Regions from separate parts of the Pseudomonas sp. TMW 2.1634 genome, predicted to be linked through region 1. Evidence: riboswitches for the same ligand, from Rfam matches in the RefSeq annotation. Region 1 holds a riboswitch; each other region holds the start of a gene.
The links. A riboswitch is a leader RNA that binds a small molecule or an ion and turns the genes downstream of it on or off. The one in region 1 is predicted to bind cobalamin.
Positions count from the first base shown of each region.

Region 1 (10,398 bases):
CGCCCTGCCCTGGCCCAGCGCCGCATCGAGGTCGAGGGTACCGACCAGACGCTCTTCGGTGGCGCCCAGGGGCAAGGTGACAAACTGACCGCTGGCAAGCACGTCAGCCAGCCCGCGGGCCAGGGTCGACTTGGCCATGCCGCGGGGGCCCTCGATCAGCACACCGCCGATTTTCGGGTCGATGGCGGTCAGGCACAGCGCCAGTTTCAGTGAGTCCGCGCCGACCACCGCCGATAACGGGAAATGCGGGGTGTCAGTCATAATGTAAGTTCCAGATGATCAAATCATAAATCCTCTGTGGGAGCGGGCTTGCTCGCGATGATTCAATCGCGGGCAAGCCCGCTCCCACATAAAAACAGTGGTTGCCCTTACTCTTCCTCAATATCCAGCAACAGATTTTCCAGCGCCTCGCGGTACTCCCCCGGCTCGCTCCACAGCCCGCGCTGCTGCGCTTCGAGCAACCGCTCGGTCATGTCGCGCAGGGCATGCGGGTTATGCTCACGCACAAACTCACGGGTATCCGGGTCCAGCAAATAAGCATCCGCCAGCAACGCATATTGATGATCGTCGATCAGATGCGTGGTCGCATCGAAGGCAAACAGGTTATCCAGGGTCGCGGCCATTTCGAACGCGCCTTTATAACCGTGACGCTTGACCCCCTCGATCCATTTCGGATTGGCCGCCCGGGAGCGGATCACCCGGTTCAGTTCTTCCTTGAGAGTACGGATTTTCGGCAGGTCCGGCTGGCTGTGGTCGCCGTGATAACTGGCCGCCGCCTCGCCGCGCAGGCTTTCAACTGCCGCCAGCATGCCGCCCTGGAACTGGTAATAGTCATTGGAATCGAGCAAATCGTGTTCGCGATTGTCCTGGTTCTGCACCACCGCCTGCATCTGCCCCAGGCGTTGCGCAAACTGGCCACGGGCCGCCGTGCCTGCATCAAAGGCGCCATAGGCATAACCGCCCCAATTGAGGTACACCTCGGCCAGATCGTCGCGGCTTTCCCACAAGCGACCATCAATCGCGTTCTGCACCCCGGCGCCATACGCTCCGGGCTTGGCGCCGAACACTCGCCAACCGGCCTGGCGCGCCGCCAGTTCCGGGGCCAGCCCGTCACGTTCCAGTTGCTCGCGCTCACTGCGCACCCTGGCCGCCAGCGGGTTGAGGTCATCCGGCTCATCCAGCGCCGCCACCGCCTGCACGGCGGCATCGAACAGGCGGATCAGATTGGCGAACGCATCACGAAAGAACCCGGACACGCGCAAGGTCACGTCCACCCGCGGACGGTCCAGCAAGCTGACCGGGAGGATTTCAAAGTCATCGACCCGCTGGCTGCCCGTGGCCCACACCGGACGCACGCCCATCAACGCCATCGCCTGAGCGATATCGTCACCGCCGGTGCGCATGGTCGCCGTGCCCCATACCGACAGGCCGAGCTGGCGCAGGTGGTCGCCATGATCCTGTAAATGCCGCTCAAGAATCAGGTTGGCCGATTGGAAACCGATCCGCCAGGCCGTGGTCGTAGGCAGGTTGCGCACATCTACGGAAAAAAAGTTGCGCCCCGTGGGCAGCACATCCAGCCGTCCGCGGCTCGGCGCTCCGCTGGGGCCCGCCGGCACAAAGCGGCCACCGAGGGCATCCAGCAGGCCTTGCATCTCCGCCGGGCCACAGGCGTCCAGGCGCGGTGCCACCTGCTCCAGCAATGCGGCAAAAATGCTCCGTGTCTCATCCCACAGCGCAGTGTCCGGCAGCTGCAAGGTGCCCTGCAGCGCTTGCTCGATCAACTGCGCGGCATACAACTCCAGGCGCTCGCGGGTATCGCCTGCGGTACGCCACAGTTCATCGCGGACCGCACGCAAGGCCGCGGGCTGACGCGCCGTCCAGGGCTCGGCCAGGGCGCAGTCCAGCGGGTCGAAACCCAGCTCGAAAGCCTTGGCCAGCGCCCGCAGCAGGCTCGATTGTGCCCCGCGCCCGTCGCCCCGGGGTATACGCAACAGCGCCAACAGGGTGTCGATGCGCAGGCGTCCGGCCGGTGACTCGCCGAAGATATGCAGGCCGTCGCGGATCTGCGATTCCTTGAGATCACATAGATAGGTATCCAGCCGGGGCAACCAGATGGCCGCATCGGCTTCACTGTCCAGCGCACCGTCCAGTTGCAGCTCGCGGTCGATGCGGGTCTCGCGCACCAGCTTGAGAATGTCGCGCTGCAACTCCCGCGCACGGCGCGGGTCGAGCAGTTGTGCTTCGTAATATTCGTCGGCCAGCAGCTCCAGGTCGCGCAGCGGGCCGTAGGTTTCGGCGCGAGTCAGCGGCGGCATCAAGTGATCGATGATCACCGCCTGAGTACGGCGCTTGGCCTGCGCCCCCTCCCCCGGGTCGTTGACGATAAAAGGATAGACGTTGGGCATGGGGCCCAATATGGCGTCCGGCCAGCAATGTTCGGACAGCCCGACGCCCTTGCCCGGCAGCCACTCCAGGTTGCCATGCTTGCCCACATGCACCACTGCGTGGGCACCGTAGCTGTTGCGCAGCCAGAAGTAGAACGCCAGATAGCCGTGGGGCGGCACCAGATCAGGGTCGTGGTACACCGCGCTGGCATCCACCTGATACCCCCGCGCCGGCTGGATGCCGACAAAGGTCAGGCCAAAACGCAAGCCGGCGATCATCAGGCGACCGCTGCGAAACATGGGGTCGTTTTGCGGTTCGCCCCAGCGCTCGATCACGGCCTGACGATTGGCCTCGGGCAGGCGATCGAACATCGTCAGGTACTCTTCCAGCGCCAGGCTTTGCATGCACGGGCGCAGGTCGAGGCTGTCCAGGTCATTGCTGACCCCGCCCAGCAGCGCCTGAATCAGCCCGGTGCCGCTGTCGGGCAGCTCGCCTTCCAGCGGATAACCTTCGGCCTGCAAGGCACGCAGGATATTCAGCGCCGCGGCCGGGGTGTCCAGGCCCACGCCGTTGCCGATACGGCCATCGCGGGTCGGGTAGTTGGCCAGGATCAGGGCGATACGCTTTTGCGGGTTGGGCACCCGGGCCAGTTCGACCCAGCGCCGCGCCAGTTCGGCGACAAAATCCATGCGTTCAGGGTGAGCGCGATAACACACCACATCCGACTGGCTACGCTCGCTGCGCCAGGCCAGGTCCTTGAAGCTGATCGGGCGGCTGATAATCCGCCCATCCAACTCCGGCAAGGCAATGTGCATGGCCAAATCGCGCGGCCCCAGGCCCTGCTCGCTGGCTTGCCAGCCGGGCTGGTTATCCTGGGCACAGATGGCCTGGATCACCGGGATATTGCGGCGAAACGGGCGCAAGTGCGGAGCTTCGGGGCTGGATTGGGCAAAGCCGGTGGTATTGAGAATCACCCCGGCGTCCACCTCGTCGAGCAAATCCTGCACCACCGTCAGGCAGCCTGGCTCTTTAAGGCTGGCCACGGCAATCGGCAAGGGGTTGAGCCCCGCCGCCTGCAGACGCTGGCAGAACACATCGACAAACGCGGTGTTGGCCGCCTGCAAATGCGAGCGGTAGAACAACAGCGCGGCCACCGGTTGCCCCGGCTGCCAGTCGGCTTGCCAGTCCTTGAGTGCCGGGCTGGCATGAGCCGGATGATAAATCGCGGTACGCGGCAGGGTCTGCGGCTCGTCCCAGCCATAGTCACGGCCCAGCCATTGGTCGGCCAGGCAGCGATAGAGCTGCAGCGCATTGTGCCGCCCGCCCTGGCGCAAAAAGTGCCAGAGCCGCTCAGCCTGCTCGGCGGGCACAGTGCCCAGGGCGCTGAGTTCAGGGTCGGGACGGTCATCACCGGGCACCAGGATCAGGGTCACGCCACGCTCGGCCAGTTGCACCAGCCGCTCAATGCCGTAGCGCCAGTAGCCGATACCACCGTGCAACGACAGCAGAATCACCTTGGCGTGTTGCAAGACCTCATCGACATAAAGGTCGACCGAACCGTGGTTTTGCACCTGCATCGGGTTGGCCAGACGCAGGCTTGGATAATCTTCAGGCAACTGCTGCGCCGCTTCGGCCAGCAGGGCCAGGCTTGAATCACCGCTGCACAGGATCACCAGCTCGGCGGGGGTCTGGCCAAGGTCGGCAATATTGTCGTCCGCTACAAAGCCGCCGGGCTGGGTCCTGAGCAAATGCATGGTTTAGACGCTCAGCGCTGTACGCAAGGTGGATTCGAGCAGGGCCGCATCCAGGTCCTGGCCGATCAGTACCAGTTTGGTGCTGCGTGCCTCGTCGCGGCCCCAGGCGCGGTCGAAGTGCTTGTCAAAGCGCGTGCCCACGCCCTGGATCAGCAGGCGCATCGGCTTGCCCGGGATCGCGGCGAAACCCTTGACCCGCAGAATGCCATGTTTGACCACCAACGCGGTCAAAGCGTCCATCAACAGGCGCTCTTCAGCTTGTGGCAGTTCGATGGAGATGGAATCAAATGCATCGTGGTCGTGATCGTCGTGGTCATCATCGCCATCGTGATGATGGTCGTGGTGGCTGTGACGGCCATCAATATGGTCTTCAGACCCCGCGCCCAGCCCCAGCAACACGTCCAGTGGCAAGCGACCGCTGCTGGCTTCAATGACTTTCACCGCCGGTGGCAGTTCTTCAGCGACTTCGGCGCGCACTTTGGCCAGGTCTTCAGGGCTGATCAGGTCAGCCTTATTGAGGATCACCAGATCAGCGCTGGCCAGTTGGTCAGCAAACAGTTCGTGCAGAGGCGATTCGTGGTCCAGATTAGGGTCAAGCTTGCGCTGGGCATCGACTTGATCCGGGAAGGCCGCGAATGTGCCAGCGGCCACGGCCGGGCTGTCGACCACGGTGATCACCGCGTCAACCGTGCAGGCGCTGCGGATTTCCGGCCACTGGAAGGCTTGCACCAGCGGTTTTGGCAGGGCCAGGCCCGAGGTTTCGATAAGGATATGGTCGATATCGCCACGGCGCGCCACCAGTTCGCGCATCACCGGGAAGAACTCTTCCTGCACGGTGCAGCACAGGCAGCCATTGGCCAGCTCGTAGACGCGGCCATTGGCCTCTTCTTCGGTGCAGCCGATGGAGCATTGCTTGAGGATTTCGCCGTCGATGCCCAGCTCGCCGAACTCGTTGACGATTACGGCAATGCGCCGGCCCTGGGCGTTGTCCAGCATATGGCGCAGCAAGGTAGTTTTACCCGAGCCAAGAAAGCCGGTAACGATGGTGACGGGGGTTTTGGCCAGTGTTTTCATCGGATGCCCTTTGGCAAAACGGCGGGCATACGGGACGACGACCGCAGGCAGTGCGCGGTCAGTCTTCGCCACCGGATCACCCCGCCCGGTTGAAGTAAGAATCTGTCACGAGGCAGGTCTCCTGGCTTACGGCTGATACCTACCTTGCGCCTTCCCGCCTGTTTGGCAGTGGCAGTGCAAGATCAATGACCGTTTACAGTTGCGGGGGCAGCCGCGGCATACCGCGTTCCCTTCTTAGCTTCGCGCTGCGAAGAACCTCGAACGCGCAAGGCTACGCAGTGCTTTGTAACAGGTCAATGCGCAGCTGTGACCCATCGACTGTGGGAGCGGGCTTGCTCGCGATGGCATCACTGCGATCTGCCCGCAAAACCGGGGCGCCTGTATCGCGAGCAAGCCCGCTCCCACACAGGAATTTCGTTGCACATGTGTTCTAATTGCCGCCTTTTTTCAGCCACAGTGTTTCAAGGATCTGCCCATGCCGTCCACCCGCCCCACCCGCGTCCTGATTATCGGCTACGTGTGGCCCGAGCCACGCTCTTCGGCGGCAGGCGGGCATATGATGCAGATCATCGAAAGCTTTTTGCAGCGCGGCTGGCAGATTACCTTCAGCAGCCCGGCCGGCATCGGTGAGCACAAGGCCGATCTGGCCGGCCTGGGCATCGACGAAGTCGGTATCGAGCTCAACAACAGCAGTTTCGATACCTTTATCAGCGAGTTGGCCCCCGATATCGTGCTGTTCGACCGCTTTATGATGGAAGAGCAGTTCGGCTGGCGCGTCGAGAAGCACTGCCCCGACGCCCTGCGCGTGCTGGAAACCTCCGACCTGCAAAGCCTGCGCGACGCCCGCCAGCAACAGCTCAAGGCGCGCCTCAAAAGCAGTGCCGAGCTGGATGACTTCAGCAGCCTGTTCGCTCCGGCCCGGCGCGACACGTTTGAGCAGATGGCCGGCACCGACCTGGCCCAGCGGGAAATCGCCGCGATCTACCGCTGTGACCTGAGCCTGATGATCTCCGAGTACGAAATCGACCTGCTGGTTGAGCACTTCAACGTGCCCAGGGCCCTGCTGCACTGGTGCCCGCTGATGGTCGACAGCGTGCCCGCCACGTTTGTGCCTTTTGAGCAGCGTCAGCACTTTCTGAGCATCGGCAACTTTCGCCACGCGCCCAACTGGGATGCCGTGCTCTGGATGAAAGCCACTGTCTGGCCACTGATTCGCCAGCAACTGCCCGGCGCGCAACTGCATGTCTACGGCGCCTACACCCCGCCCAAGGCCACGGCGCTGCACAACCCGGCGCAGGGTTTTCATGTACTCAACTGGGCCGAAGATGCCCTTGAGGTGATGAGCCATGCGCGTATTTGCATGGCGCCGTTGCGCTTTGGTGCCGGGATCAAGGGCAAAATTGCCGACGCCATGCTCTGCGGCACGCCCAACGTCACTACGCCGGTAGGCGCCGAGGGCATGCATGGCGACCTGCCGTGGGCCGGAGCCATCGAACAGAGCGCCACTGCGATTGCCACGGCGGCTGTACACCTGTATCAGAACGCCGAAGCCTGGCATCAGGCCCAACAACACGGGCAGACCCTGCTGGCGCAACGCTATCTGCAAGCCAGCCACGGCCCGGCCCTGGTTGAATGCATCGAACGTTGCCGCACCGGACTGGAACAGCACCGGCGCAACAACTTCACCGGGGCGATGCTGCGCCACCACCAGCACAAGAGCACCCTGTACATGGCGCAATGGATCGAGGCCAAGAACCGCCCGCACACTCTTTGAACCACTCGGGACTAGCCCGCTGGGTCAATGACTGGTGCGCCTCAACAGATAGGTATCCATGATCCAGCCCTTGCGTAGGCGCGCCGCTTCGCGGACCTGCTTGATCTGCTCGCACACGTCGGCCAGCTTGCCGGCAATCAGGATTTCGTCCGCCGTGCCGATGTAAGCGCCCCAGTAGATATCCACGTTTTCGGCGACAAACGCGGCGAAGGCGCAATGGGCATCGAGCATCACCACCACATTGTCCAGATCCCCGGCGTGCAGCCGGCGCCCGGTGGTGATGCGGATCGGCTGGCCGATGCCGTTGAGCGCAATCCGATGACGCGCTGCCAGCGCCTGCACACTGCTGATACCGGGGATTACCTGGTAGTCGAAATCGTCGCAGCCCCCGGCCCGCACCCGGTCAAGGATGCGCAGGGTGCTGTCGTACAACCCGGGGTCGCCCCACAGTAAAAATGCGCCGAATTCGCCGTCAGCCAGTTCCTCGTCGATCAAGCGGGCAAACACCTCGGCCCGCTGCTCGTGCCAATGCTCGACACCCTCGGTGTAGGACGGCGTCGAGCTGTCACGCTGCGGATCACTGACCTGCACCACCCGGTAACCCGGTTCGCGGATATAGCGCTGGCAGATGTCCAGGCGCAGGCGCACCAGGTCGTTGGTGGCCTGGCCCTTGTCCAGCACAAACAGCACATCGGCACGGTTGAGCGCGTTGATGGCCTGCACGGTGATCTGTTCCGGGTCGCCGGCGCCAATGCCAATCAGCAAGAGTGTTTTCATCTGTCGATCCATCCAGCCCCGATACGGGGAGACTTGTCATGATCGCCAGCATAACAAAGGCCCACTGTGGGAGCGGGCTTGCTCGCGATGGATGCGACGCGGACATTCGTTTGAACCGCGTCGATCACAAGCCAGGCCGCTGCAGCAGGGCTTTACTTGAGGCTTACCAGATGGACAGGTTGTAGCTCACGATCAGGCGCGTTTCGTCCACGTCACGGGCGAACTGGGCGTAGTTGGTGCGGTAGGTGGCATTGCGCAAGCGCAGGCTGACGTCTTTGAATGTGCCACTCTGCACGACATACTTCAGCTCGCTGTCACGTTCCCACTCCTTGCCTTCTTCAGTGCGACCCACCACCTTGATATGGTCGCCATTGACATAGCGGGTCAGGAACGACAGGCCGTCAATGCCGATGGCCTTGAAGTCATAGTCGTAACGCAGCTGCCATGAACGTTCCTGGGCATTGGCGAAGTCGTTGACCTGCAGGTAGTTGACCAGGTACGGGTTGCTGCCATCCAGGTACGGCATCGAGGTATCGCCGTTCATGCGCTGCCAGCCGGCACTGAGCTTGTGCCCGGCCAGGGAGTAACCGAGCATGGCGCCCAGGGCACGGTTGTCGATATTGCCGGCCCTGGCCGAACCCGAATCGTCACTCTTGAGCAAGCGCACATCTGCCGACAGCACGCCCGGGCCCACCGGCTGCGTGGCCAGCAAACCGACAAACTGCTGGCGGTAGATGTCCTGCAACTCGCCATAATGATACTGCGCGGTCAGGCGCTCGTTGACCTTGTAGTCCAGGCCGTACATGGTGAAGTGATCGGCAGTGATGTTGCAGCCATAGCGCTTGTTCTTGCAGTTCAGGCGCAGGTCCTGGGAGTCCGTGGAATCCCGGGCGGTATAGCGATCAAGGCGCGAGGCCATGAACTTGAGGTCCTTGATTTCCTGGGACACCAGCATCGCGCCGTTGAACATGTTCGGCAGCAAACGGCCATCGTTGTACTTGAGCAAAGGCAGGTCGGGCAGCAACGCGCCGTACTTGAGCACGGTGTCGGACACGCGCATCTTGGCCGTCAGGCCGAACTTGGCGTATTGGTCCTTGGAACGACGGGGATCGTTACCGGTCGAAGGCAACAGGCCGCTGTTGCTGTCGGCAGGGCTGGAATCCAGCTTCAGGCCCAACATGCCCAGGGCATCGAGGCCAAAACCCACGGTGCCTTCGGTGTAGCCCGATTGCAGATTGAGGATAAAACCCTGCGCGGTTTCATCGCGCTTGGAAGCGCCCTGGGGGTTTGAGCTTGAGCCATCGCGAAAATCGCGGTTGAAGTACACCGTGCGCGCTTCCAGTTTGGCGCTGCTGTCTTCAAAAAAACCGCCGGCCTGTGACGGTGCGGCAAAACCGGCACACACTGCGAGCGCGCCCAAGCGTGTTACCCGGCTCTGCGCCAACAATGAAAAAGGAACAACCATGTACAAGCTCCAGCAGCCAATCATTGGCAAGGTGAAAACGATCGCAGGCACGCCCGGCATTACCCTCGGCGTGCGCAATCAAAAAAAGGGGCGCAATTGTACGAAAGGCTAAGCTCAAGCCTCATTCGACCTTAGTCGAACGGTCAAGACTGCACCTTGCAGCAAGGTTTATAGCCTTGAGCCGGTATCCGGCATTACATACACTGACTCACAGATTCAAACCCGGGAACTACCATGGCAATCAAGAGTTCTAGGCGCCGCCAGCGTCTGCAGGCCACGGCCACCGAACAAGCCTTGCTTGAGCTTAACGAAACCCTTGAGCAACGCGTGGCCGAACGCACCCGGGCGCTGGCCGAGGCCAACCTGCAATTGCAGTGCGAGATCCTGGAGCGGGCACGGGCCGAAGAAGCCCTGCGCCACGGGCAAAAAATGGAGGCCGTGGGCCAACTTACCGGTGGCATCGCCCACGACTTCAACAATATGCTTACCGGGATCATTGCCAGCCTGGACTTGATGAAGCGTTATATCGCCGCTGGCCGCATTGACGAGGTCGAGCGTTTTGCCGATGCCGCCGTCAACTCAGCGCAGCGCGCCGCCGCGCTGACCAACCGCCTGCTGACCTTCTCCCGGCGCCAGTCACTGGACCGCAAGCCACTGGACCCTAACCAGTTGGTGAAGTCGCTGCAGGCGTTGTTCAGCAGCACCAAAGGCGCGCATATCGAGCTGATCCTGGAGCTGGGGCAACACATCTGGTCGGTCAACACCGACACCGGCCAGCTGGAAAGTGCCCTGCTCAACCTGATGATCAACGCGCGTGACGCGATGCCCGACGGCGGCACACTGCGGGTCAAGACGGCCAATCACTACCTCGATGCCAGTGACCTGGGCACGCTGGAGTCGGTCAGTTCGGGGGACTACGTCATGCTGGAGGTCAGCGACAACGGCACCGGCATGAGCCCGCAGATTCTGGCCAAGGCCTTTGACCCCTTTTTCACTACCAAGCCGGTGGGCCAGGGTACCGGGCTTGGGCTGTCGATGATTTACGGCTTTGCCCAACAGTCGGGTGGGCATGTCAGTATCAGCAGCAAGAGCGGCTGTGGCACCCGGGTGTGCCTGTACCTGCCGCGCCATCACCACTTCGAGGCGAAAACTCAGGCATAATCCGCGCC
Region 1 covers NZ_CP016849.1:1,118,883-1,129,280, reverse strand. Annotated here, with positions in the region: gene BFC21_RS05385 (ATP-binding protein) at 1-261, opposite strand, end outside; gene cobN (cobaltochelatase subunit CobN) at 369-4,139, opposite strand; gene cobW (cobalamin biosynthesis protein CobW) at 4,143-5,213, opposite strand; cobalamin riboswitch at 5,307-5,488, opposite strand; gene BFC21_RS05370 (glycosyltransferase) at 5,689-6,987, shown strand; gene cobF (precorrin-6A synthase (deacetylating)) at 7,012-7,764, opposite strand; gene BFC21_RS05360 (OprD family porin) at 7,928-9,229, opposite strand; partial or broken gene BFC21_RS05355 (sensor histidine kinase) at 9,512-10,363, shown strand.

Region 2 (10,398 bases), 1.4 Mb from region 1:
AGGGGCAGGCCTGCCACTGTCAGCACGACTCGCTGACAACGCTCGGCCAGGGCTTGATGCAACCAACCGGCTTCATCGACATAGCGGCGAGTCAATTCGCCCAGCGGTACGACACCCATTCCGGTTTCGTTGCTGACAAACATAATTTCACCCGGCAGCTCGGCCAGGCATTGCAGCAGCGCATCGCGCTCGGCGCTCAGGCGCTGCGGGTCTTCCAGCATCAGCAGGTTGGTCAGCCACAGGGTCAGGCAATCGACCAGCAGGCAGGTATCGGCGCGCGCGTTGTCACGCAGTATGCGGGCCAGCTCAATGGGTTCTTCAATCAGCGCCCAATGCCCGGGCCTGCGTTCACGATGATGGCGCACGCGTTCATTCATCTCGCCATCCAGCGGCTGGCTGGTGGCAATGTAGGTCACGGCGCAGCCGGACTCGGCCGCCAGTTTCTCAGCCAGGCGGCTCTTGCCCGAGCGGGCACCGCCCAAAATCAATTGCAGCATGTTGGTATACCTCTAAAGGCCGCTGATGCCATCGCGGGCAAGCCCGGCTCCCACAGGATCAGCGCAATCCTGGTGGATGCCGGATCAGGCGACAGGCCTGTCAAATTGCGCACAGTTCGCGCAAATAAGCCGTATCCAGATGGTTTTCCACCAGATCGGCCAGCCGCTCGATATCCCGCTCGCGCAGGGCGTGGTAGTCCACCGCCTGCACATCCTGCAAACCGGCCCAGCGCAGCATCGCGCTGCATGCGGCGGGCGATTCGAACAGGCCATGCAGGTAGGTGCCAAAAATCTGCCCGTCGGCGCTTTGTGCACCGTCGCAGCGGCCGTCATCCAGATACACCGCCGGCTGCTCCAGCGCCGCGCCAGTGGTGACGCCCGCGTGGATTTCGTAGCCCATGACAGCGGCGTTTTCCAACGCCAGATGCCCGCGCACGTTGCGCAACTGCTTTTCGGCAGCCAGCTCGGTGCTGAAGGCCAGCAAGCCCAACCCGGCGCTGCTGCCCGCAGTGCCTTCAAGGCCCAACGGGTCGTGAACCTGCTCACCAAGCATCTGCAGGCCGCCGCAAATCCCCAGCAGCTTGCCGCCATAGCGCAAGTGACGGCTGATGGCCGTGTCCCAGCCATTGGCGCGCAGATAGGCCAGATCGCTGCGCACGCTTTTGGAGCCGGGCAGGATGATCAGGTCGGCGGGCGGGATCGCCTGCCCCGGGCCAACGAACTGCAAATCCACCTGCGGGTGCAGGCGCAGCGGGTCGAAGTCGGTGTGGTTGCTGATGCGCGGCAACACCGGCACCACCACCTTGAGCACCTGTTCGACCTTGGCGGTCTGGCGCTGGTCGATGCCGTCCTCGGCCTCCAGATGCAAGTCCATCACATATGGCAGCACGCCGATCACCGGTTTGCCGGTGCGCTGTTCAAGCCAGTCGAGCCCCGGCTGGAGCAAGGCAATGTCACCGCGAAAGCGGTTGATGATAAAGCCTTTGACCCGTGCCTGCTCGGTCTCGGACAGCAACTCCAGAGTGCCGACCAGATGGGCAAACACCCCGCCGCGATTGATATCGGCAATCAGCACCACCGGGCAGTCCACCGCTTCGGCAAAGCCCATATTGGCGATATCACCGGCTCGCAGATTGATCTCGGCCGGCGAACCGGCACCCTCGACCATCACCACCGGGTACGCCGCGCTCAGGCGTTGATGCGAGGCCAGGACCGCCTGCATGGCGATGGCCTTGTAGTCGTGGTACGCCACTGCATTCATGCTGGTCACGGCACGGCCGTGGATAATCACCTGGGCGCCGGTGTCGCTGTTGGGCTTGAGCAGCACCGGGTTCATGTCCGTGTGCGGTGCCAGCCCGGCTGCCTGGGCCTGTACTGCCTGGGCGCGACCGATCTCGCCGCCTTCGGCGGTGACGGCACTGTTGAGCGCCATGTTCTGTGGCTTGAACGGCACCACGGCCACGCCCTGACGGGTCAGCCAGCGGCACAGGGCCGTCACCAGCGTGCTTTTACCGGCATCGGATGTGGTGCCCTGCACCATCAACGTACTCATGTGGTTTCCTTGGTGTACGCCGCCAGCGCCAGCTCCAGGCGCTGCCAGTCGGCTTCTTTGGCGGGCAGGCCAAAACGCACGCTGCTGTTGTGGGTAAACAGGCGCAGCAAAATGCCACGGTGCGCCATAAATTCGTAAAGCCGCTCGGCGTGGGGCGTGATCAGCCACTGGAACAGCGCACAGCCCCCTTGCGGCGGCAAATCGTGCAAGCCCAGCAAACGCTCCAGGCGCCCGCTGGCCAGGTCACTGCGCTCGCGCTGGCGGCTATGGCCCTCGGTGTCGAGCAGGCAAGCCTGCCCGACAATTCGCGTCGGCCCGCTGACAGCCCAGGGGCCGACTTGCTCGGCCAGCAACTTGAGCAACTTCGGCTCGGCCAGCACAAAGCCCAGGCGCACGCCCGCCAGGCCAAAGAACTTGCCGAACGAGCGCAACACGATCAGCCCGGTACGCTGGGTATGGGCCGCCAGGCTCAGCTCGGGGGTGTTGTCCATAAAGGCTTCGTCCACCACCAGCCAGCCACCGCGCTGTACCAGCCGCGCATGCCATTCCAGCAAACGCTCTGCCGACAGGCGCAAACCCGTGGGGTTGTTGGGGTTGACCACCACCAGCACATCCAGTGTGTCGAGGTAGAAATCCACCTCCTGTTCCATGATTTCGCGCACGATATGCCCGCTGTGCCGCCAGGCATGGGCATGCTCGGCGTAACACGGCGACAGCACGCCAACCTTGCCACTGCGGCGCAGGCGCGGCAGCAACTGGATGGCACATTGCGACCCCGGCACCGGCAGCACCTGCTGCGCCCCGTAATAGGCACAGGCGGCCTGTTCAAGGCCATCGTCGGTCTCAGGCAAGCGCGCCCAGGCACGCTCGGGTACTTGAGGAATCGCAAAAGGCCAGGGCGCCAAACCGGTGGACAGGTCCAGCCAGTCGGCCTCGGCAATGCCGTAGTGCAACGCCGCCTTGCGTAAACGTCCGCCGTGCTCAAGCATAGAATTCACTCCACACACACAGAATCAGCAACCACAGCCACACCCCACGCTGCACCAATTGCCAGCCGCGGCCGATCGAGTCGGCATCCGCTGGCGTACCTTCACCCAGTTGCGGGCGCTCATGCAGTTCGCCGTGGTAAATCGCCGGGCCGCCCAGCTCCACACCCAACGCCCCCGCGCCAGCCGCCATCACCGGGCCAGCATTGGGGCTGTCCCACTGCGGCGCCTGTTTACGCCAGCACTTCAAGGCCAGCCGGGTTTTACCCAATACGGCGTAGGTCAGTGCTACCAACCTTGCAGGAATATAGTTAAGAACATCGTCAATCCGCGCTGCGGCCCAGCCAAAGCGCTCAAAACGCTCATTGCGATAGCCCCACATCGCGTCCAGGGTGTTACTCAAACGATAGAGCACCACGCCCGGCGCACCGGCCACCACAAACCAGAAAATCGCGGCAAACACGGCATCGCTGCCGTTTTCCAGCACCGATTCGGTGGCAGCGCGGGCCACTTCAGTCTCATCCAGTTCACTGGTCTGGCGGCTGACCAGGTACCCGACCCGCGTGCGTGCCTCATCCAGATTATTGGCACGCAACGCCTCGGCCACCGGTTGCACATGCTCGCCCAGGCTGCGCATGCCCAACGCGCAATACAGCGCCAGGATTTCCACCAGCCAACCGACATAGGGCAGCCAGGACAAGGCGGTGGCCAGGATCGTCAGCGGCAACACCGCGAGCACCCACGCCGTCACACCATGACTGCGCCAGCCACGACCACCGGAATTGAAACGCTGCTCGATACGCCCAGCCATGCGGCCGAATGCCACCAGCGGATGCCAGCGCCTGGGCTCGCCGAGCAGCGCATCCAGTGCCACGCCGGCGACGCACAACAACGCCACACTCATGGCTTCACTCCCCAATAATTCTCATACACCAGCTCACTGAGCGGGCGCGCTTGCGCCCACCCTTCCAGCACCAGCATCGGTGCCGGGTAAAACGCTTCAACCGGCCCCAGGCACAACACCGCCAGCGGCTTGGCCCCTGTGGGCAACCCCAGCAGATCAGCCAGGGCCTGCGGTTCGAACAACGACACCCAGCCCATCCCCAAGCCCTCGACGCGGGCGGCCAGCCACAGGTTCTGGATGGCGCAGGACAGTGACGCCATGTCCATTTCCGGCAGCGTGCGCCGACCGAAAATGTGCTTTTCGCGGTCATCCATCAACGCGGCCACCAGCACCTCGGCACAATCGTTGATGCCTTCGACCTTAAGCGTCATGAACTCATCGGAGCGCTGGCCCAGGGCATCTGCGGTGCGTACCCGCTCCTCTTCCACCAGGCCCTGGATCTTGCCCCGCAGTTGGCGGTCAGTGATGCGGATAAACCGCCACGGCTGCATCAGCCCCACACTCGGGGCTTGATGCGCCGCTTCCAGCAAACGCGACAACAACTCGGGTGCCACACTGCCACCACTGAAGTGGCGCATATCACGGCGCTCGGCGATGGCGCGGTACACGGCGGCGCGTTCTTGCGGGCTAAAGGCGTTATCGCTCATGGCACCTTCACGGCACATGGCGCGAACAACGCGGCAATGGCCTGAGGATTGGACGGGAAGTAAAAGTGTACATAAGAAGCGGTCATCCGCCCTTCGCGATACACCGCTTCGGCGCCACGCCCGCCGTTGGGGCTCAGGCCGCGAGCGATAGGCTCAAGCGCAGTGCTGGTCAGCGAGTGATGGTAGGTGTGGCCGCGCAACAGCCCTTCGGGCATGTCCACGGCTTGCAACGCCAGGGCCGCCAGGCGCTTTTGCATGGTCGCCTCCCCTGCCAGCAACCCCACCAGTTCGGCGCGCTGACCGTCAACATCGGTCAGGGCATCGAGCAGGTAAAGCATGCCGCCGCACTCGGCCAGCAATGGCTTGCCGGCGCCGTGATGGGCGCGAATCGCCTCCAGCATCGGCGTATTGCGCGACAGTTCAAGGTGGTGCAATTCAGGATAACCACCGGGTAAATACAGGCTGTGCGCCTCGGGCAAGGCGGTATCGCGGATCGGCGAGAAGAACACCAGCTCGGCGCCCATGTCACGCAACAACGCCAGGCTGGCGCCGTAGGTAAAGGCGAAGGCTTCGTCGCGGGCTACGGCAATCCGCACCCCGGCCAACAGCGGCTCGACAGCCACCGGCTCAGGCGCGGCGAACTCAACCGGCGGTGGCAGCGCTACCTCACAGGTGCTGGCCAAGGCATTGGCCGCCGCGTCGAGGCGAGCATCCAGATCATTCAGCTCACTGGCCTGCACCAGCCCCAGGTGACGGCTGGGCAGCTCGATCCCGGTTTCGCGGGACAGCGCGCCATACCAGCGCAAGCCTTCGGTCAGGCTGCCTTCAAGCAGTTGAGCGTGGCGCACGGTGCCAACGCGGTTGGCCAGCACCCCGGCAAACGGCAAGTCCGGCTGATAGCGCGCCAGGCCCAGGGCCAGCGCACCAAAGGTCTGAGCCATTGCGGTGCCATCAATCACGCCCAGCACCGGCACGCCAAAATGCCGCGCCAGATCGGCGCTGGAAGGGGTGCCGTCGAACAGCCCCATCACGCCTTCAATCAGGATCAGGTCCGCCTCACCGGCAGCTTCCCACAGCAGGCGACGGCTTTCCTCGGCTCCCACCATCCACAAATCCACCTGATACACCGGCGCACCGCTGGCGCGCTCGAGGATCATGGGGTCGAGAAAATCCGGGCCGCACTTGAACACCCGCACCTTGCGCCCCTGATTGCGATGCAACCGGGCCAAAGCGGCGGTAACCGTGGTCTTGCCCTGACCGGAAGCCGGCGCGGCGATCAACACCGCCGGGCAATGACGTGACGCTCTCATACTTCAACACTCACAATTCGATGCCTTTCTGGGCTTTGATCCCGGCCTGAAAAGCGTGTTTGACCACACCCATTTCAGTCACGGTATCGGCCAGATCAATCAGTTCAGGTTTGGCGCCACGGCCGGTGACCAGCACATGCTGCATGGGCGGGCGGGCTTGCAGGTCGGCGAGCACCTGCTCCAGGTCGAGGTAACCGTGCTTGAGCGCGATATTCAGCTCATCGAGCACTACCAGGCCAATGGACGGGTCGCGCAGCATCTCGCGGGACACTTCCCACGCCGCTTCAGCGGCGGCGATATCGCGCTGGCGATCCTGGGTTTCCCAGGTAAAGCCTTCACCCATGACGTGATAACGCACCTGCTCGGGGAAGCGGCGGAAGAAAATCTCCTCGCCGGTGCTGTTGCGCCCCTTGATAAATTGCACCACGCCACACTGCATGCCGTGACCCATAGCCCGGGCCAGCATGCCAAAGGCGGAGCTGCTTTTGCCTTTGCCGTTGCCGGTCAATACCAGCAGCAGCCCGCACTCGTTGGGCGAGCTGGCAATACGCTCGTCCATAACGGCTTTTTTGCGCAGCATGCGCGCCTGATGTCGTTCGTCGCGTTCGGGGGATTCGTTCATGGCAGCTCTCCGTTGGGGCTTGATAATGCAAACGGGAGGCGGGGGGATTCTTGAACAACACACTGCATCGCCCGCCGCGAGAGTGGTGGATGGATCAGGCCGGTCTCCGGGCTCACAAGCGGGCGGCTCGGCGAGAGCAGCCCTTGTCCACGCGCCTTCCCGTGCAAAAAACACAGTGGCACTGAGCGTGGTATTGACTCGTTTACCGTTGCGGGGGCAGCGCCGGGATCGTGGCGGTTGTGTGGGTCAAACACGCCCTCACCGGCTTCCCTGTTTCACCCTGTCGGCCAATGGCCACAGAGCACCTGAAACAAGCCGCGAAGGTTAGAGGGTTGGGGGTGGAGCGTCAATTAAAGCTGCCGACAAAGGGCTTAATCCGGCGCCCGGGCTGAACCTTTAACCCGCTACGCTTCTCTATGACTGACAAGACCAAAACCTCATGGAGATTCATATGCTCAAGCCCCAGCACGCTGTTGTCATCGTACTTGCGGTCGGGCTGGCTGCCTGCGGTGAGAGTTCGACCCTGCAAGTGGCGGATGGCACCGGCCCATCGCCGAAACTGCCCGAACCCAACAAGACCCTGATCCCCACCGTCAATATCGCCCCGGCGATCGGCTGGGCCAATGGCGCCACACCCACCGCCGCTGCGGGCCTGAAGGTAGCCGCCTTCGCCGAACACCTCGACCACCCGCGCTGGCTCTATGTGCTGCCCAATGGCGATGTGCTGGTAGCCGAAACCAACTCGCCGGCCAAACCGGATGACAGCAAGGGCATCAAGGGCTGGATCGCGGACAAGGTCATGGCCCGCGCCGGGGCTGGTGTGCCGAGCGCGAACCGGATTACCTTGCTGCGCGATGCGGACCACGACGGCGTGGCCGAAACCCGCACCGTATTTATCGAAAACCTGAATTCGCCCTTTGGCATGACGCTAGTGGGCAACGATCTGTATGTCGCAGACACCGACAAGCTGCTGCGCTTCCCTTATCAACCCGGCGAAGACCGCATCAGCGCCCAACCCGTCAAGGTCGCCGACTTGCCCGGCGGGCCGCTGAATCATCACTGGACCAAAAACGTGATCGCCAGCCCCGACGGCAAAAAACTGTATGTAACCGTCGGTTCCAACAGCAACGTGGGCGAGAACGGGATGGACCAGGAACAAGGTCGCGCTGCAATCTGGGAAATCGACCCGGCCACTGGCAGCCAGCGCATTTTTGCCTCCGGCCTGCGCAACCCCAACGGCATGGCCTGGGAACCAGTCACCGGCAAGCTGTGGACTGCGGTTAACGAACGAGACGAGATCGGCAGCGACCTGGTGCCCGACTACATCACGTCAGTGCAGGATGGCGGCTTCTATGGCTGGCCTTACAGCTATTACGGCCAGCATGTGGATGCACGGGTCAACCCGCAAAACCCCGAACTGGTGGCCAAGGCCATTGCCCCGGACTACGCCGTGGGCCCGCACACGGCGTCGCTGGGCCTGAGTTTTGCCGAAGGCAGTAAATTGCCGGGCTTTACTGAAGGCGTCTTTATTGGCCAGCACGGCTCCTGGAATCGCAAACCGCACAGTGGTTACAAAGTGATTTTCGTGCCCTTTGCCCAAGGTAAACCGACAGGCATGCCAATCGATGTGCTGAGCGGATTTCTCAACAAAGACGAAAAAGCAATGGGCCGGCCAGTGGGCGTGGTAATCGACAAGCAGGGGGATTTGCTGGTGGCCGATGACGTCGGCAATAAGGTTTGGCGGGTGTCGGGCCAATAAGTAACTGGCAGAACGACCCTCACCCTAGCCCTCTCCCAAAGGGAGAGGGAACTGACCGCACGCGACCTCAAGACCAGCACCAATCTACGCCCTCTCCCTCCGGGAGAGGGTTGGGGTGAGGGGCTCTTGCCTTACGGCAATCGCGCCAGATGCTGCTCGGTCGGCAACACTCGCTTGGCATTCAGATAGGCTTTTTGCCAGTAGGCTTTGTTCAGGCTGTCCAGCTTGACCGTACCGCCCGTGGCCGGTGCGTGTACAAAACGGCCTTCGCCCACATAGATTCCGGCATGACTGACCTGGGAGCCGCCATTGGTGGCAAAGAACAGCAAGTCACCGGTTTGCAGCTTGTCCTGGCCGATGTTCTGCGCCTGCATCACGATCATCTCGCGAGTGGTGCGCGGCAGCGAAATACCTGCGGCATCGTTGTACACATACTTGATCAGGCCGCTGCAATCAAAGCCAGAATCCGGTGTATTGCCACCCCAGCGATAAGGCGTGCCCACCAAACCGAGGGCGCGAAACAACACGTCTGCGGCTACAGGCGAAGTCTCATCGGCAGGGTTGATGAATACGACGGGCTTGGTGGGTACCGCAACCGGTGCCGGGCGGTTTGCGCAGGCACTGAGCAGTGCGGCTAAGGTCAGGAGAGCAACGCGGGCCATGGTCGACATAAACAGAATGTTCCTGATTCTGGATACGGCAACTCAGGCCGCGAAACCCAAAGCCGCGACAGGGAGGACCCTCGCGGCTTCAGGAATTTAACAATGCGACTGAATTCTAGCCCTTAGCAGCCAAACTTCAAGTAAGACATTAACTTTACTTGCGGGCGACTACGCTCGCAGGTGCCATCGCCAGGGCGCGCTTGGCCTCGATAAAGGTCTTGCTCCAGTAGCTGTCACCCAGATTGTCAATCCGTACACCCCCGCTGCGGCGGCTGCTGGAGTGGATAAACTGGTCATCGCCCAGGTAAATCCCGGCGTGGCTCACACGGCCACGACCATTGGTGCTGAAGAACAGCAAATCACCTGGTTTCAGATTGTTTCGCGCGACCAACGGTGCTTTAACGTTGATCATTTCGCGGGTCGAACGCGGCAATTGCATGCCGGCTTCTTCCTTGAACAGGTAGCCAATAAAGCCGCTGCAATCGAAGCCCGCTTCAGAGGTGCCGCCAAACCGGTAACGGGTACCGATCAAGGACATGCCGCGCTCAAGAATGCTGTCAGCCAGAGCCGGCAGTTCGTAAGGCTTGCTGTTGGAGGAAAATTCAGCCAGTTCTTTTTCGGTTGCCAGTTCTTCCTGATAAAGAGCGGAAGTTTGCGAGACCGAAGATGACTTTTGAACCTGAGCCTGGACCACTTGCTGCGACACTGGCGTGTGGGCAGCGCAACCAAACAACAGGGTAACGAGTGCGAGGGGCACGAGGGGTGCGAAGCGCTTTAGCATGGGCACGACCGTGGCTTATTAGAAAAAGTAGCCGCGACTATGCCTTCTATGATCCTCATTTGCAAATTCAATCGATCTAAATGTGACTTGATGGTTTTGTCGCGACATCTAAGGCTTTACACCCCTGACGATAGATTTTGCGCAAACAGCCCTTGGGCCGCGCAGGATTTCTGGCGCCTAAAAACTGCCAAAAACGGCTACAGACCGCAGTTTTAAAGGGCCGAACTACCAGCCCAGGGTTTCTTTGAGGAAGGGAATGGTCAGCTTGCGCTGCGCTTGCAAGGACGCCTGATCGAGCCGCTCGAGCAAATCGAACAGGGCACTCATGCTGCGGGTGCCGCGGGTCAGAATAAAATGCCCGACTTCGTCGGTCAGGTGCAGCCCACGGCGCGATGCGCGCAGCTGCAAGGCCCGCAGCTTGTCTTCATCAGACAGGGGGCGCATCTGAAACACCAGCGCCATGGTTAGCCGGGACTTGAGGTCCGCCAGCTTGATCGGCAGTTCACGGGGCGAGGTGGACGCCGCAATCAACAGGCGCCGACCGCTGTCACGCAGCCGGTTGAACAGATGAAACAGCGCCTCTTCCCAGTCAGCACGCCCGGCCACCGCCTGCAGGTCATCCAGGCAAACCAGCTCGTACTGCTCAAGGTTATCGAGGATTTCTATGCCGCGATCCAG
Region 2 covers NZ_CP016849.1:5,221,655-5,232,052, reverse strand. Annotated here, with positions in the region: gene cobU (bifunctional adenosylcobinamide kinase/adenosylcobinamide-phosphate guanylyltransferase) at 1-497, opposite strand, end outside; gene BFC21_RS24850 (cobyric acid synthase) at 598-2,049, opposite strand; gene cobD (threonine-phosphate decarboxylase CobD) at 2,046-3,038, opposite strand; gene cbiB (adenosylcobinamide-phosphate synthase CbiB) at 3,031-3,939, opposite strand; gene bluB (5,6-dimethylbenzimidazole synthase) at 3,936-4,586, opposite strand; gene BFC21_RS24830 (cobyrinate a,c-diamide synthase) at 4,583-5,896, opposite strand; gene cobO (cob(I)yrinic acid a,c-diamide adenosyltransferase) at 5,907-6,518, opposite strand; cobalamin riboswitch at 6,598-6,842, opposite strand; gene BFC21_RS24820 (sorbosone dehydrogenase family protein) at 6,970-8,277, shown strand; gene BFC21_RS24815 (C40 family peptidase) at 8,409-8,948, opposite strand; gene BFC21_RS24810 (C40 family peptidase) at 9,094-9,720, opposite strand; gene hda (DnaA regulatory inactivator Hda) at 9,946-10,398, opposite strand, start outside.
Region 2: it holds a riboswitch for cobalamin, as region 1 does, so the genes downstream of both, cobO (cob(I)yrinic acid a,c-diamide adenosyltransferase) here and cobW (cobalamin biosynthesis protein CobW) in region 1, are expected to answer to the same signal.

Region 3 (10,398 bases), 290 kb from region 1:
GTTCCAGCCCGGAAAGACGGCAGGCCTTTGGAATGTCCGGGATCTGGCGCGGCGCATAACCGGCCACGGCATTGGCGATGGCCTGGATATGCCCCGGCGTGGTGCCGCAGCAGCCGCCGACAATGTTGAGGAAACCGCTTTGGGCGAATTCTTCAATGACCTTGGCGGTTTCGGCCGGCAGTTCGTCGTACTCGCCGAATTCGTTGGGCAGGCCGGCGTTGGGGTGCGCCGAAACGTAGGTGCTGGCCTTGTTCGACAGTTCTTCGAGGTACGGGCGCAGTTCGCTGGCACCCAGGGCGCAGTTCAGGCCCACGGAAATAGGTTTGGCATGGGCCACCGAGTTCCAGAATGCTTCGGTGGTCTGGCCCGACAGAGTGCGGCCGGAGGCGTCGGTGATGGTGCCGGAAATCATGATCGGCAACTCGACACCCAGCTCTTCAAATACGCCCTGTACGGCAAAGATCGCGGCCTTGGCGTTGAGGGTGTCGAAAATGGTCTCGATCAGGATCAGGTCGGCGCCGCCTTCGATCAGGCCTTTAGTGGCCTCGGTGTAGTTTTCCACCAGCTCATCAAAGGTCACATTGCGGTAGCCGGGGTTGTTCACGTCCGGGGACAGCGAGCAGGTGCGGCTGGTCGGGCCCAGTACACCAGCGACAAAACGGGGTTTGTCCGGGGTTTCCAGCGTCTTGGCATCGGCCACCTTGCGCGCCAGGCGGGCGCCTTCTACGTTTAGTTCGTAGGCCAGTGCCTGCATGCCGTAGTCGGCCTGGGAAACCTGGGTGGCGTTGAAGGTGTTGGTTTCGAGAATATCGGCACCCGCATCCAGATACGCCTTCTCAATGGAGCCGATCACGTCCGGGCGGGTGAGCACCAGAAGGTCGTTGTTGCCCTTGACGTCGCTCGGCCAGTCGGCGAAGCGTGTGCCACGATAGTCGTGTTCCTCTAGACGGTAGCTTTGGATCATAGTGCCCATGCCGCCATCGAGAATCAGAATGCGCTCTTTGAGGGCTTGCTGAAGTGCTTGGAGACGAGCGCTGCGGTCAGACATAGGACTACCTGTTAGAGCCATGCAAAAGATGCGAAATCATAACAAACCTGCGTGGGATTTGAGCGTCTGCTGATTTACATGAATTTGATTCATGTTGTGACGTTTGTTCGACGGGTAGAATCGCGACATATTTTTGATATCAGGACACTGGCACATGTTTTTTCGCCTACTCACCAGCGCCGTGACGCTGGTGATGTGCAGTACAGCGTTGGCACAGGCCCCGTTGGTTAGCCCGGCTATTTCCTATACCAGGGACATACAGCCGATCCTTACCGAAAAATGCGTGGCCTGCCATGCCTGCAACGACGCCGCCTGCCAGTTGAACCTGGGCAGTGCGGAGGGCGCGACCCGGGGTGCCAGCAAGGTGCCGGTATACAAAGGTGATCGCGTCGATGCCGTGGCCCCCACGCGGATCTTCTACGATGCCAGCGGCCCCACTGAATGGCGCAACAAGGGTTTTTACTCGGTGCTCGACGCCCAGGGCGCGCAAGCGGCCCTGATGGCGCGCATGCTGGAGCTGGGGCACAGCACGCCGCTGACCCCGAATGCCAAATTGCCCGAAGAAATCGTCCTGGGCCTGAACCGCGAGAACGTCTGCCCGGCGCCCGGCGAGTTCAATGCCTATGCCCAGAGCCATCCCAAAGAGGGTATGCCGCTGGCCGTGACCGGCCTGACCGACCAGCAATACAGCACTGTGCAAACCTGGCTGGCCCAGGGCGCGAAAGTTGATCAGAACGCCATCAAGCCCACTGCGGTCGAGGCCGCGCAGATTGCCGAGTGGGAGGAACTGTTCAACCGCCCGGGTTCCACCGAAGCCCTGGTGGCGCGCTGGTTGTACGAGCACCTGTTCCTCGCCCATACCTATTTTGACAACGGTGTGCCGGGGCATTATTTCCAGTGGGTGCGTTCGCGCACGCCCAGCGGCCAACCTGTCGACCTGATTGCCACGCGCCGCCCCAACGATGACCCGGGCACGGCGTTTTACTATCGCTTGCAGCCAGTGCAGGGCGTGATCGTGCATAAAACCCACATCACCTACCCGATGGGGGCGCACAAACTGGCGCGGGTCAAGCAGCTGTTCTACAGCGGTGACTGGCATGCCACCAAGCTGCCTGGCTATGGGCCGCGCGGGCGGGCCAACCCGTTTGAAACCTTTGAAGCCATCCCGGCGGTCGCGCGCTATCAGTTCATGCTCGATAACGCCGAATACTTCGTGCGTACCTTTATCCGCGGCCCGGTGTGCCGTGGGCAGATCGCCACCGATGTAATCCGCGACAACTTCTGGACCGTGTTCCAGGAACCGGCCCGCGACCGTTATGTCACCGATGCGGTGTACCGTGGCCTGGCAACGCCCCTGCTGGCCATGCCCGGGCAGATCGACGACGTTGGCAGCGTGATTTCCCTGTGGCACAACTACCGCGACAAGCGCAACGACTATGAAAAGCTGCGGCAAAAAGCCTATGCCGACATGCCGCCACCGAGCTGGTCGACCCTGTGGGCGGGCAACGACAACGCCTTGCTGACGGTATTCCGCCACTTTGACAGTGCCAGTGTCAGCAAGGGTTTGATCGGCGAGATCCCGCAGACCATGTGGCTGTTTGACTACCCGTTGCTGGAACGCACCTACTACCAGTTGGCAGTCAACTTCGACGTCTTCGGCAATGTCTCGCACCAGGCTCAGACGCGTCTGTACTTTGACTTGATTCGCAACGGTGCCGAGGTCAACTTCCTGCGCCTGATGCCCGCCGACTCCCGCGCATCGATCCTCAGTGACTGGTATCAGAACAGCGGCAAGCTGAAGATGTGGATGGACTACCAGAAAATCGACACCGACACCCCGACCGGCATGAAGCTCGACCCGGCCGACCCCAAGCGTGACTTCGCCCTCAAGCTGATCGAGCGCACCGGCACCCTCAATGCAAGGCCCGACCCGATCAACCGTTGCAGCGGTGCCTACTGCTCACGGCCCAATATCCCACAAGAGTTCAAGTACGCCGAGCAATCCCTGAGCCGCTTGACCTCGCGCCCGGCAGCGGGGCTGGCGGTGATCAACCAGTTGCCCGAAGCCACCATGCTGCGTATCGAAGGTGCAGACGGCAAGCGTGAGATGTACAGCATGCTGCGCAATCGCGCGCACACCAACGTGGCCTTTATGCTGGGTGAGGAATACCGCCTGGAGCCGGGGCTGGACACCCTGACCATCTACCCGGGCGTGCTGAGCAGCTACCCCAACTTTATGTTCAATATCCCGGCAGGGCAGGTCGAAGCCTTTGTCGAGGCGATGGAGCAATGCAAGGATCAGGCAACGTTCGACACCATCGTCGAGCGGTGGGGCATTCGCCGCAGCCACCCGCAGTTTTGGCAGTACTTCCATGATATAGGCCAGTACATCAATGAAACCGACCCGGTGGAAGCAGGCGTACTGGACATGAACCGTTACGAAAACCTGTAAAGGGACGGTTGAAATTGAACGAATGGGACGCAGCTTTCCTGACAAAAACACTAGGACTTTGTCAGGCGCGCCGATTGGCGTAAACTGCGTCCCATGTCTGCGAGGAGATTCCATGAGCGCCATAACGATTACCGACGCTGCCCACGATTACCTGGCTGATCTGCTGTCCAAGCAGAACACCCCGGGTATCGGTATCCGCGTTTTTATCACCCAACCCGGTACTCAGTACGCTGAAACCTGCATTGCTTACTGCAAGCCGGCTGAAGTCAAACCTGAAGACACGGCCATCGGCCTGAAAAGCTTCACGGCCTGGATCGATTCGTTCAGCGAACCGTTCCTGGACGATGCCGTGGTCGACTATGCCACCGATCGCATGGGTGGCCAGCTGACCATCAAGGCGCCCAACGCCAAAGTGCCGATGGTCAATGCCGACAGCCCGATCAACGAGCGCATCAACTACTACCTGCAAACCGAGATCAACCCCGGTTTGGCCAGCCACGGTGGTCAGGTGAGCCTGATCGAAGTGGTTGAGGACGGTATCGCGGTGCTCAAGTTCGGTGGCGGTTGCCAGGGCTGCGGCCAGGCAGACGTGACCTTGCGTGAAGGTATCGAGCGCACCTTGCTTGAGCGTGTGCCGGAGCTCAAAGGTGTACGTGATGTGACCGACCACTCGCAGAAAGAAAACGCCTACTACTAAAAAGGTGTTCGCTGCGAAGCTGAAGAAAAAACGGTGCCCCGTGAGCACCGTTTTTTTATGCCTGCGCGAGGGCTCAACCCTTGTGGGAGAACGCTTGATTGTGGGAGCGGGCTTGCCCGCGATGGAATCGCTGCGGTTTACCTGACAGACCGCAGCGCCTGGATCGCGAGCAAGCCCGCTCCCACAGCAAGCCAGTTCCTGCAAGGGGGAGTGCCGTTTATGGCCGGTACAAATGCGCATGCCCTGCGCGGTACAGCGACGAATCGGCAAAGCTGTCACTGGCCAGCACCCGGCCCACCAGAATCAGCGCCGTACGCCTGAAACCCTTGGCCTGGACCTTGGCCGCGATGTCGGCCAGCGTGCCCTGTACCCAGTCCTGATCCGGCCAGCTGGCCCGATGGATCACCGCAATCGGGCAATCGCTGCCGTAATGGGGGGTCAGCTCGGCGACGATATTTTCCAGGTTCTTGACCCCCAGGTGAATCGCCATCGTCGCCTTGTGCTGCGCCAGGCTGGCCAGTTCCTCGCCCGCAGGCATCACGGTTTTTTCCGCATAGCGGGTCAGAATGACGGTTTGCGAGATATCCGGCAGGGTCAGTTCAGCCCCCAGAATCGCCGCGCAGGCCGCGGTGGCCGTGACCCCGGGGATAATTTCAAAAGCTATGCCCAGCTCGCGCAGGCAGCGAATCTGTTCGCCAATCGCGCCGTACAGGCTCGGGTCGCCGGAATGCACGCGAGCCACGTCCTGGCCCCTGGCGTCGGCGGCCTTGATCAAGTCGATGATCTGCTCGAGGTGCAGCTCGGCGCTGTTGATCACCTGTTCGGCCTGATGGCCTTGCAGCACCGCTTCGGGCACCAGGGAGCCTGCGTAAATGATCAGCGGGCAACTGCGAATCAGGCGCTGGCCCTTGACGGTAATCAGTTCTGGATCGCCGGGCCCGGCGCCGATGAAATAGACGGTCATGGCAGTCTCTTGAAAGGGTCGAGGTAGAGCTGTTCTTGAACAACGCTCATAGTGAGGCGGGGGATTATCGCGGGTTTTGCCGGGCACAGGCCAATGCAAAGGTTGCTTCGGCCGTATGTTGGCGTGTGATCAGCAGGCTGGCAGGTGCGCCAGCGAGTTGTTCGGCCAGCGCCAGGGCAGCACTTTCGGCAATGCCAAAACAGCCGGTTTGCTCGTAGGCAATAGCCGAATGATGGCTCAGTTGCGGAGCATACCGGTCCAGTTGTGCCGCGCTGAACACCTCAAGCCCGAGGCCCAGTTGCGCTGCCAGTTGCACCAGCCCCGGTTCGTCGCGCTTGAGATCGATACTGGCCAGGGCCTGCACCCCATCGAGTGCAAGCCCGGCCCGGGCCAGTGATTGTTCGATCAGCGCCCGCAGCGCCTGCGCGCTGCACCCCCGGCGGCAGCCCAGGCCAATCACCAGGATTGGCGCTGTGCGAGTGGCCGTCATGCCGAGTATTGGCCTTCAGCTTTGCGGCGGAACAGCCAGGCGCTGATCACGCCCAGGGCCAGCCAGAAGGCCAGGTTGGTCAGTTGTGCGGCAATCTTGAACTGCGACTCCAGTGCCTCGGGTGCCAGGCTGGAATGTACCAGCGGCTGCGGTGCGCCAAACAGGTGTGGCACCAGCACAATTGCCACGCCCAGCACTTTCAGTGCCCAATGCCGGCCAAACACCAGCAGGGCAATGCCCACGGCCGTCGAGGCGGCAGTGCTGACCCACCAGAGCTGGCGTTGCAGCAAGTCCGCCGCGGCAGTGCCCGGCAGTTCTGGTGGCAAGCCCATTGTCGGTGCCAGGCAGAACACGGCATAGCCAGCCAGGCCCCAGAGCAGGCCCTGGGACGTGCGGGTCGGGGCGCGCAAGGTATACAGGCCCGCCAGCATCAGGGCGAAACCCACCGCGACCACCAGATTGCCGCCTGTGGTGGACAATACGCGCTGCCAGCCGTCTTCCGGTTCCCAGGCCTCGGCGTCGTGCTCATGCGCAGGCATGGCCATGTCGGCATGCTCGTGCATTTCACTGGCGGCGGGTTTTTCGTAGGTTTCGGCCTGCAAAATCAGCGGGGCGACCCACAGGCTTTGCAGCAGGGTCAGCAGCAGGGCGGCCAGCAGGCCGGTAAAGCCTGCCGTTTGAGCGATACGCTTGATCATGGCAGGCAGTCTCAATGGCACGGGAAGGCGGAGCTGTGACGGGTGTCGTGGGCGGCGTTGTGAACGGCGTCGATATGGGAGAACCCGGCAAAGTACACCAGGAACGCGCCCAGCACGGCAGCGCCGACAGCGGCGACGATGCGTTGGCTCTGGGTAGTGCTGGTAGCGGCGGAATGGGTACGGCTGGTGCTGACGGACATGGCGCTTGCCTCGGGTCGGACGACGGGCAGCAAAGCGCAAGAAAACCCCGCGAACGAAGCCCGCAGGGTTTAACAGCGCCCGCCCACCGCGGGTTTGTTATTCGAAATAATCAGGCCGGTCTCCGGGCTTGCGAGGGGCTCGTAGGTTGAGCCTGCAAACATCTCCTTCCCATGCCTTCGGCACAGTGGACGTGATGTTTCTCTCGCTTACCGTTGCGGGGGCAGCGCCGGACTTGTCAGGGCAAAACGCCTGACGCACCGGTTTCCCGTTTCACCCTGTGAAGGGCACCTGATACAAGATGTGTAGGAAAACACAGCGCTGTGGGGCCGTCAATTGCACAGGCATGCCTGGCTTTTGATTTTTATGGGGGCGCAGGCTTGCCTGCGATGCGGGTAAGGCGGTCTTGCAGGCACACAGCAGTGAGACGATCGCGAGCAAGCCCGCTCCCACAGACCTCTTAGGCGTTCACCAACATGCTTTTGACTTTGGCACGCAGTTGGTCAATGGAGAAGGGCTTGCCGATTACCGCCATGCCTTCGGCAATCTCCAGGCTCTCGGCATAACCACTGGCAAACAGTACCGGCAATTGCTGGCGCAGTTCCCGGGCCTTGCTGGCCAGCGCCCGGCCATCCATGCCCGGCAAACCCACGTCGGTCATCAGCAGGTCGATAGTCTGGGCCGTATCCTCAAGCAGTTCCAGGGCGCGCTCGCTGCCATCAGCTTCAAGCACACTGAACTCCAGCTCTTGCAGCACGTCTACGATCAGCATGCGAACAATGGCGTCGTCTTCGACCACAAGGATAGTGGAGGGTGTTGCGGACATAATCGTGATCCCGATAAAAATTTGAGCGTGTTCTCGCAGCCAGCAAGGATAGCCTTCACCTGCCTTTGTATGCGCGTAAAATCTGCTTTGAAAGCAAGAAAATAGAACTATTACTCGATAATCCGGCAAACTCCGGTTTTTTATGACAGTCCACGGGCCTGAAAATGAACTCACCTGCATCAATTGATGAGCGAAGCTTTCGCAAGCTCCTGAGCCGCAATATCGGTTTGCCCCTGGCCGTTGGCGTGCTCAGTGCCGCGTTGTTTGTGGTCATGGTCAGCTATCTGCTGTCGGTTATCAGGTGGGTCGAACACAGTGACCGGGTCATCAGCAATGCCAATGAGGCCGTGCGCCTGACGGTCGATCTGGAAACCGGCATGCGCGGCTTCCTGATTACCGGGGACGAGCACTTCCTCGACCCCTACGCCGTGGCCAAGCCGCAGATCAATGTGCAGCTCAAGGGCTTGCAGGAGCTGGTCAGCGACAACCCGCAGCAAGTTGACCGCCTCAAGCGCCTCGAGGCCCTGCAGGAAGAGTGGAATGCCTACGCACAGTCGATGGTCGAACTGCGTCGCCAGGACGGCGATTACCGCTCGGCGGTGCAGGCTGGCCGGGGCAAGCGCCTCAGTGATGAAATTCGCAAGGAATATGACGACTTCATTCAAATGGAGCAGCAGTTGCGGGTTGCGCGCAGTGAAGATGTCAGCCGCACCACCATTGTCAGCATTGGCCTGTATCTGGTTTTCGTACTGGGCCTGAGCGGTTTTCTGGCTTATATCGGGCGTCGTGATTTACTTGCACTTTCAAGCAGTTATAACAATGCCTTCGAGTCGCAGATCAAGGCCGCGCAGCGCCTCGAACAGCAGGCTTGGCTACGCAACGGCCAGACCGAACTGGCGGAGCAGGTGCTGGGCCGCCTGACCCTGAACATGTTGGGGCGCAATATCCTGCAGTTCTGTGCCCAGTACCTGGGGTCGGTGGTAGCCGCCGTTTATGTCCGCGAAGATCACGGGGGCCTCAAGCGTGTGGCCAGTTATGGTTTTTCCCGCGAGCAGGAAGCCCAGGACCAGTTGATCCACAACGACGAGGGCATTGTCGGGCAGGCTGCCCAGCAGGATACCTTGATCCGCCTGGACAACGTGCCAGCCGACTACACCCTCAAGGTCACTTCCGGGCTGGGCCAGGGCAGCCCGCACAGTGTGCTGGTGATTCCCACCAGTGATGACGACCGTGTCAACGGGGTGATCGAACTGGGCTTTTTACGCCCGTTGGACGGGCGTGATATCGAGCTGTTCGAACTGATTGCCGACAATATCGGCACCTCGATCGAGGCCGCGCGTTATCGCCAGCGTCTGCAGGAAGTGCTCGCTGAAACCCAGCAGCTCAACGAACAACTGCAAGTGCAGCAGGAAGAGTTGAAGACCGCCAACGAAGAGCTTGAAGAGCAATCGCGGATTCTCAACGAGTCGCAAACCAGCCTGGAAACCCAGCAGGCCGAGCTTGAGCAGACCAACGAAGAGCTGGCTGGCCAGCGCGACGCGATGGACCGCAAAAACAACGAACTGAACCGGGTACAAATCCAGCTCGAAGAACGCGCCGATGAGTTGCAGCGCTCCAGCAAGTACAAGTCCGAATTCCTCGCCAATATGTCCCACGAGCTGCGCACGCCGCTGAACAGCTCGTTGATTCTGGCCAAGCTGCTGTCTGAAAACCCGCAGCAGAACCTCAGTGCAGAGCAGGTCAAGTTTGCCGAGTCGATCTATTCGGCGGGCAATGACTTGCTTAACCTGATCAATGACATTCTGGATATTTCCAAGGTTGAGGCCGGCAAGCTCGAAGTGCGCCCCGAAAACACCAGTGTGGCGCGGGTGGTAGAAGGTTTGCGTGGCATGTTCCAGCCGCTGGCCGGGGAAAAGTCCCTGAACTTTGACGTGCAATTGCAGCCTGGCACGCCGCCGATGATCTACACCGACAGTCAGCGCCTGGAGCAGATCCTGAAAAACCTGCTGTCCAATGCGGTCAAGTTCACCGAAAAAGGCCAGGTCAGCCTGGTCGTGTCCCACCAGCCGGGGGAAGGCGTTGCCTTTGCCGTGACCGATTCCGGCATAGGTATCGCCCCGGATCAGCAGGAAAGCATTTTCGAAGCCTTCCGCCAGGCAGATGGCACCAGCAACCGTCGCTATGGCGGCACGGGCCTGGGCCTGTCGATCTCCCGCGATCTGGCGACCCTGCTCGGTGGCTCAATCACGGTCAGTAGCGAGCCGGGGCAGGGCAGCACTTTTACCCTGGTGTTGCCGGAGCAGTATGTGGAGTCGGCCCAGGAGCTGGCACAACTGTCCGCAGCTCCTGCGCCACGGCCGGCGCCAGTGGCCCACAGGCCTCAGCCGCTGCCGGCCGTTGTGCCGCCGGTAGACATTGCACGCTTTATGGATGACCGCGAACAGGCTCCGTTCACCACGCGCTGCATCCTGGTGATTGAAGATGAGCCCAACTTTGCGAACATCCTCTTCGATCTTGCGCATGAACTGGGCTATCGCTGCCTGGTGGCCCACGGTGCGGACGAAGGCTTCAGCCTGGCCGCGCAGTTTATCCCTGACGCCATCCTGCTCGATATGCGCCTGCCCGACCACTCGGGGCTGACCGTGTTGCAGCGCCTCAAGGCGCTGGCGCCGACCCGGCATATCCCGGTGCATGTGATTTCCGTCGAGGATCGGGTCGAAGCTGCGATGCACATGGGCGCAGTGGGTTACGCCGTTAAGCCGACCACCCGTGAAGAACTGAAAAACGTGTTCGCCCGCCTTGAAGCCAAACTGACGCAGAAGGTCAAACGGGTTCTGCTGGTGGAGGACGACGACCTGCAGCGCGACAGCATTGCCCGCCTGATCGGCGACGATGATATTGAAATCACCGCCGTTGGCTACGCCCAGGAAGCGTTGGACCTGCTGCGCAGCAATATCTACGACTGCATGATTATCGACCTCAAGCTGCCGGACATGCTCGGCAACGACTTGCTCAAGCGCATGTC
Region 3 covers NZ_CP016849.1:1,413,842-1,424,239, reverse strand. Annotated here, with positions in the region: gene metH (methionine synthase) at 1-1,048, opposite strand, end outside; gene BFC21_RS06640 (fatty acid cis/trans isomerase) at 1,203-3,500, shown strand; gene nfuA (Fe-S biogenesis protein NfuA) at 3,613-4,197, shown strand; gene cobM (precorrin-4 C(11)-methyltransferase) at 4,415-5,161, opposite strand; gene BFC21_RS06620 (cobalamin biosynthesis protein) at 5,226-5,651, opposite strand; gene BFC21_RS06615 (CbtA family protein) at 5,648-6,349, opposite strand; gene BFC21_RS06610 (CbtB-domain containing protein) at 6,361-6,549, opposite strand; cobalamin riboswitch at 6,645-6,857, opposite strand; gene BFC21_RS06605 (response regulator) at 7,008-7,373, opposite strand; gene BFC21_RS06600 (response regulator) at 7,538-10,398, shown strand, end outside.
Region 3: it holds a riboswitch for cobalamin, as region 1 does, so the genes downstream of both, BFC21_RS06610 (CbtB-domain containing protein) here and cobW (cobalamin biosynthesis protein CobW) in region 1, are expected to answer to the same signal.